Regions from separate parts of the Exiguobacterium sp. SH5S13 genome, predicted to be linked through region 2. Evidence: riboswitches for the same ligand, from Rfam matches in the RefSeq annotation. Region 2 holds a riboswitch; the other holds the start of a gene.

Region 1 (3,407 bases), on a different contig from region 2:
AGAGAGAAGCCCATCTCATGAATCGCTTCTCGAAGAGCGTTCGACAACTCTGACTTCGAGTAAGTCACGCTCGCCTCAAGACCGGCTTCGGCGCAGGCATCATGCCACGAACCGAACGTCTTGACGATGTGGTAATGGCTCGGTGCTTTCGGGTGTAGTTTCCGCCATTCTTGATACTTCTTCAGCGTGATGATCGAACCCATGTCCCGTGAATAGAGGGCAAGCGTCTCGACGATATCGTCGCGTGTATATTTTGGCATTTTATCGGGTAAATCAACGGCGATTTCCCCATGCCATTCATAGCCGGCGATGGCAAGTGCCTCGGCCCATGATCCGAACTGTCGAATGATCGATTCGGGAGACGGCCAGTTTTGCTCCATCGCGAAGCGACGATAGACAGAGCGACGAGGACGTTCCTTTAATAAATCCCCGAGCAAACGAATACAGTGAATCATGCGTTGCTGTTCGGTTGATAAATGATGAGTATTAGTGGATAGCGTTTGACTCAATGATGGTTCCTCCTTCCATGGACTCATATCTGAACCGACAATGATGACGAAAGTGCTTCTACAATCATACTATCGGATAGTTTTTACGATTTATAAGCGCTTTTGTAAGTTTTTTATGTTAAAAATGGGACTCGGTAGGTATAAAGTTGGATAAAAGATTTAAAAAAAAGGTAACAGGCATATTACAAATTTAATATTATATGGATTCATTTGTAAACAAAAAGTTTTATTTTTGGTAAATTATATGAGTTCCATACGAAAATGTACCCAACTGGACAATGGGGTCATCGCCGTTGTCCAGTTGAGTACCCTTCTATAATAAATTTAATTTTCAGACTAATCAATAAAAGTTTTCAAAATATACGAAAAAATTTTAAATGGTGGTCAATGAAACCGTGGTTCTGCTAAAATATCCGCATTGAGCGAATTTGAGAAAAGAGGATATTATGATATGACAATATGGTTATTTTACTTGCTGCTTGGTCTCGTCCAAGGGTTCACGGAACCGATCCCGATCTCGTCGAGCGGTCATTTGGTCATCTTCCAAGAGTTATTCAATATCGAATTACCGGGGCTGTCGTTCGAGATTTTCGTCAACTTTGCGTCGCTCCTCGCCGTCTTGACGATTTATCGCCAAGACGTCGTCCGGCTCGTCGTCAGTCTGTGGACGTTCTTATTTAAGAAAGACCGCAGCGAGGATACGATGATCGACGTCAAGTTCATCGGTCTCTTGCTCGTCGCGACCTTACCGGCCGGCGTGCTCGGCGTGTTATTCGGCGATTGGATCGGTGAGACGCTCAGCGGCGTCGCGACGGTCGGCTATACGTTGATCTTGACCGGGGTCGCACTTTGGTTCATCCGCAACATGCGCGGGAGTAAAGGTGACGGCGGTATCACGTTACGTGACGCCATCTTGATCGGTCTCGCCCAAGCGGTCGCGCTTATCCCAGGGATCAGCCGCTCGGGTGCCACGATCGTCATGGCGATGTTGCTCGGCATTAAACAAGAGTCGGCGCTCCGATTCTCGTTCTTCTTGTTCATCCCGGTCAGTCTCGGGACGATGATCTTGGACGGGCCGGTATTGTTCACCGATCCGACGACGCGCGATCTGTTCGGTCCGCTCGTCTTGGCGTTCATCGCCTCGTACGCGCTGACGGCCATCTCGCTCAAATGGTTCCAGCACATCATGGCGAAGGGTGAGCTCAAGTACTTCTCGTTCTATTGTTGGATCGTCGGTTTGCTCGTCGTCTTATTCTTGGCTTGATTGGAAGCGCTGCTCATCGGAGTGGCGCTTTTTTTGCGCTTTTATTTTTGCCTTCGATTCTTTTTTGCGCTAAAGTAAAGGAGTACAAACAAATATTCCTTCGGGGTCGGGTGCAATTCCCAACCGGCGGTGATGGGCGCAAGCCTTAAGTCCGTGACCCGGGCGCACGTGTGCGAACGGTGGATCTAGTGCGATTCTAGAGCCGACAGTATAGTCTGGATGGGAGAAGGAAAAAGACAGGTCCTCGTGACCTGCGCTTCGTCGTACGTTTTTCTGTAAAGAAAACGTTTATTTGGCTCGACCAATGACGACTGAGACCTCCCGCCGAGACCCTAAGGACATCCTTAGGGTCTTTTTGTCTGTACGAAACAAGGAGGGAGAACGATGCAACAGTACATGCAACAAGCAATCCAATTGGCCAAGTCCGCTGCCGGACAGACCGGTGTGAACCCGCTCGTCGGGGCCGTCGTCGTCAAAGATGGTCGCGTCGTCGGATTCGGTGCCCATTTGAAGGCCGGTGAACCGCACGCCGAAGTGCACGCCATTCGCATGGCCGGTGCGTCCGCATACGGTGCGACGATTTACGTCACGCTCGAGCCGTGCTCGCACTACGGGAAAACGCCGCCGTGTGCCGACTTGATCGTCGAGTCGGGCATCAAGCGCGCCGTCATCGCGATGAACGATCCGAACCCGCTCGTCGCAGGGAAAGGTGTCGCCCGTTTGAAGGCGGCCGGGATCGACGTCGAAGTCGGTCTGCTCGAAGCCGAGGCCCGTGCGCTCAATCCGGCGTTCCTACGTTCGCTTGAGACGAAACGGCCGTACGTCGTATTGAAGACGGCGACGAGCCTAGACGGGAAAGTCGCACTCGACACGGGTGAGAGCCAGTGGGTGACCGGGACTGAAGCGAGGCGTGACGTCCACGAACTACGGGCGACGGTCGATGCCGTCTTGACTGGAATCGGGACCGTGCTCGCCGACGACCCGGCCTTGACCGTCCGGCTCGACACGCCGACACGTCAGCCGCTTCGGGTCGTCCTCGACCGCGAGCTCCGCTTACCGCTCTCGAGTCAGCTCGTTCGGAGCGCGAAAGACGTGCCGGTGCTCGTCTATACGCTGTCTGGAGATGAAGTGAAACGGACCGAGCTCGCTCAAAACGGTGTCGAGCTTGCCGACTATTCGACACTCGACAACGTCCTTCGTGACTTGCATGGTCGCGGCGTCGGCCGTTTGCTCATCGAGGCGGGACCGACGCTCGTGACGTCACTCTTTGACGGACGATACGTCGACGAATGGGTCATGTATCAGTCACCGCGCGTGTTCGGTGGGAACCGAGGCATCTATCGCTCGAGCCAAGCCGGACCGTTAGATGCGATCGAGCGCTTCGCGATCGGCTCGGTCGAGACGGTCGGTACCGACATCAAGCTCGTCATGAGAAAGGGGGAGTCCGATGTTCACGGGAATCGTTGAAGAAATCGGCAGTGTGAAAGCCGTGAAGCGGAACGGGCCGTCGCTACGGCTCACGCTCGCGGGCAAGATCGTGTTAGAAGACGTGAAGCTCGGCGACAGCATCTCGGTGAACGGGATTTGCCTGACCGTGACGGCGTTTGATCAAACGAGTTTTGCCGTCGACGTCA
Region 2 (3,407 bases):
GGCTCACGAGCATACGGTCGAACAAATGAAGGCCTCGACGATCAACGTCTGGACGCCTTATAATATCGAATCACTCTCAGGCGCGACGCATATCGAGTCGGTCGAACTGACGGACAAAGATGGCGAATCGAAGTTCGTCGACATCGACGACTTGATTTGTAACTACGGGTTCGTCTCATCGCTCGGCCCGATCAAAAACTGGGGCATGGAGTTTGAGAAAAACACGATCCGTGTCGACTCACGGATGGAGACGACAGTCGCCGGCATCTTCGCTTGCGGTGACATCGCCACGTACGAAGGCAAAGTGAAATTGATCGCGACCGGCTTCGGTGAAGCACCGATCGCCATCAACCAAGTGAAGCAGCTCGTCGACCCGACAGCGCGTCACCCACAACATTCAACCTCGGTATTTGCCGGGAAATAAAGACTGGCCTCTCATCTGCGAACGATGAGAGGCCGTTTTTTCATTTGCGGATCGTTTGAATGATGACACGGTCAATCCAATCATCGAGTTGCGTGAACACGAAGCCAGCTTTTTTCGCCTCGGCGTTCGACATGTAGTAGTCGACGTCCGTATCGTACGGGGACGACGCCCCATCCTTAATGATTTGGACCGGTTTACCGATATGCTGTCCAATTCGTTCCATGAGCGCACCTAGCGAGATGAGGCCGTCGCTCGCGGCGTTGAACGGCCCCCTCACGTCGGCACGGCCGACCCATTCCAAGAAAGCTGCCGCCTCGAAACTCGAGATGAATCCCATCAACGCCTCCGGGTGATGTAATACGATCGGTTCTTCGTTCCGAACCGCGTCGACATAAAATTTTAACCGGTCGGTGTAATCATCCGGCCCTAGGACGATCGGCAACCGCACCGTCGTGACCGGGAATGAGGCCCGATGGAAGAAGTACGATTCGGCCTCTCGTTTCCCTTGTCCGTAATCGTGTTCCGCGTCGAGGTGATATTCATGATGGAGCGGATTGAAGTCGCTTTCTTTTAAAGCTGCCTCTGGCGCATATACGGACATCGTCGACGTGAGCACATATTTCCCGACCCGATCCATGAAGGCGTCTGTCGCGATCTTCGCCTGATACGGATTGAAACAAATATTGTCGTAGACGAGGTCATACTCGTTGCGTGCGAGGTCTTTCATCGTCGCGACCGACTGACGGTCGCCTTTAATGGAGCGGATGCCTTCCGCTTCCGGCACTTGCAGCTGACCGCGTGTGACGATCGTCACGTCGTCCCCCGCTTCAGCGAGACGGAGCGCGAGCCGTTTCCCAAAGTAACGTGAGCCACCGAAAATCAACACTTTCCTCATCGTACCTACCCCCTTCTCATCCTTCTCCATCCAATATTCCCGTTCATTTCCTCTCATTAACATGCTCACCAAAAAAGGTTGCCGAACATGTCGGCAACCCGTCTATCGTTTAGCAATCCCCGGGCGTGCCGGCGTTCGCCGCCGTCCGGAAACTCGAGCCGCAACCGCACGTCGCGATCGCGTTCGGATTTTTGATCGTGAAGCCCCCGCCAAGCATCGACTGCTTGTAGTCGATCTCGAGCCCGTCGACGACACCGTGGTCAGCTTCGGCGACGATGACGCGGACACCGTAATGGTCGAACTGGACATCCTTGTCCGTCTTGTCTTCATCGAACCCCATCCCATAGGATAGGCCGGTACACCCACCGCCTTGGACTTTGATCCGTAAGAACTGATTTTCAGGGCGTTCGGTCTGTTTCATCATATCGATGACTTGTAGTGCGGCTGGCTCTGTCAAATGAATCATCTGAACTCCTCCTCATTTATCTTCACTTCAAGTCAACTGACTTGTGATTTTGTGAAATATCTTGTATAACTAAACTGTAACAAAAAAAATTAAATCGTTCCATCTTCGGGGCAGGGTGAAATTCCCGACCGGCGGTATTGAAGACAAGTTCTTCTCAGCCCGTGAGCGAGCAAGGCGTTGCTTGCTGATTTCGTGAGATTCGAAAGCCGACAGTAAAGTCTGGATGGGAGAAGATGGCGGCATCCGACCGATATTTGGATGTTTTCTTTGGCGTGGCTTAAACGTTGACGAGAACATCTGTTTCGTATGCGCGTAAACTCTCCCGATTGTTCACACAATCGGGTTTTTCTATGCGACGGGTGCCATTCATCAAGGAGCGACAAAAGGAGAGATTTTGATGAAAACAACGCGCAACAAACGATTGACAACACTGGTGACGCTATCGATGCTCGGGGCGATTTCATTCGTCCTCATGCTCTTTAACTTCCCGCTACCCTTCCTGCCACCATTCCTAAAAGTGGACTTCAGTGACATCCCAGCGCTCGTCGCCGGTATCGTCTTCTCGCCACTCGCAGGTGTCGTGGTCGTCGCTCTCAAAAACGTCCTCTACTATGTCTTTAACGGTGGCGGCGTCCCGGTCGGTGAAGTCGCGAACTTCTTCGCAGGTGTCGCCTTCATATATCCGGTCGCTTGGTTCTACCATAAACGTAAAACGAATAAAGCGCTCGCTTCAGGCCTCGTGGCAGGTACGATCACGATGGCGCTCAGCTTGGCGATTTTGAACTACCTACTCATTTTACCAGCTTACGCGTTCTTCTTCGGAATGGCCGAGATGGCCGATCCGGCAGTCAAAACGAACCTCGTCTTGTACGGCATCTTACCGTTCAACTTGATTAAGGCATTATTGATCACCGCCTTGTTCGTCCCGCTCTTCCTGAAGTTGAAGCCGTGGATCGAACGTCAACACATGCAACTGCAAGCTTAACGCCCAATCACCCAAGGGAGACATCCCTTGGGTGATTTTTTGTAGTCACTATATGGCAACCATGAACAAGAGCGCCCACCGGAGTGAGCGCTCTTGTTTGTGAATAACGATTAGAGAAGAAGACCAGCGAGAGTCGCTGACATCAAGTTCGCAAGCGTACCTGCGAGAATCGCGAGGACACCCATACGTGCGATGTCGTTACGACGGTTCGGAGCCATACCACCAAGACCACCGAGAAGGATGGCAAGTGATGAGATGTTGGCGAATCCACAGAGTGCGAACGCGATCATCGCTTCTGTACGAGCTGACAAATCACCTGAACCGATGATCGGTGCGAACTCAGAGAAGGCAACGAATTCGTTCAAGACGAGTTTTTGTCCAAGGAAGCTACCGAATTGTACGGCATCTGCCCATGGTACACCGATGACGAACGCGAGCGGTGCAAACACGTAACCAAGGATCAATTGAAGTGAGAGGCCTTCTAGACCGAACCAACCACCGATTCCACCGAGAAGCAAGTTGACGAGTGCGATCAATGAAACGAAGGCAAGAAGCATCGCACCGACGTTCAATGCGAGGAACAAACCGTCTGACGCACCGCGAGCGGCCGCATCGACGAAGTTTGCTGCTTTGTTCT

Evidence for each region. A riboswitch is a leader RNA that binds a small molecule or an ion and turns the genes downstream of it on or off. The one in region 2 is predicted to bind FMN.
Region 1: linked by a shared signal. The riboswitch ahead of ribD (bifunctional diaminohydroxyphosphoribosylaminopyrimidine deaminase/5-amino-6-(5-phosphoribosylamino)uracil reductase RibD) and the one ahead of EVJ30_RS05225 (ECF transporter S component) in region 2 are both predicted to bind FMN.

What each region holds. Positions count from the first base shown of each region.
Region 1 is NZ_SJUS01000023.1:15,574-18,980, reverse strand. Features, by position in the region: gene EVJ30_RS11700 (homing endonuclease associated repeat-containing protein) at 1-509, opposite strand, end outside; gene EVJ30_RS11695 (undecaprenyl-diphosphate phosphatase) at 961-1,773, shown strand; FMN riboswitch at 1,866-2,008, shown strand; gene ribD (bifunctional diaminohydroxyphosphoribosylaminopyrimidine deaminase/5-amino-6-(5-phosphoribosylamino)uracil reductase RibD) at 2,158-3,240, shown strand; gene ribE (riboflavin synthase) at 3,221-3,407, shown strand, end outside.
Region 2 is NZ_SJUS01000006.1:45,321-48,727, reverse strand. Features, by position in the region: gene EVJ30_RS05240 (NAD(P)/FAD-dependent oxidoreductase) at 1-424, shown strand, start outside; gene EVJ30_RS05235 (Rossmann-fold NAD(P)-binding domain-containing protein) at 465-1,319, opposite strand; gene EVJ30_RS05230 (HesB/IscA family protein) at 1,429-1,785, opposite strand; FMN riboswitch at 1,883-2,024, shown strand; gene EVJ30_RS05225 (ECF transporter S component) at 2,183-2,770, shown strand; gene EVJ30_RS05220 (NupC/NupG family nucleoside CNT transporter) at 2,881-3,407, opposite strand, start outside.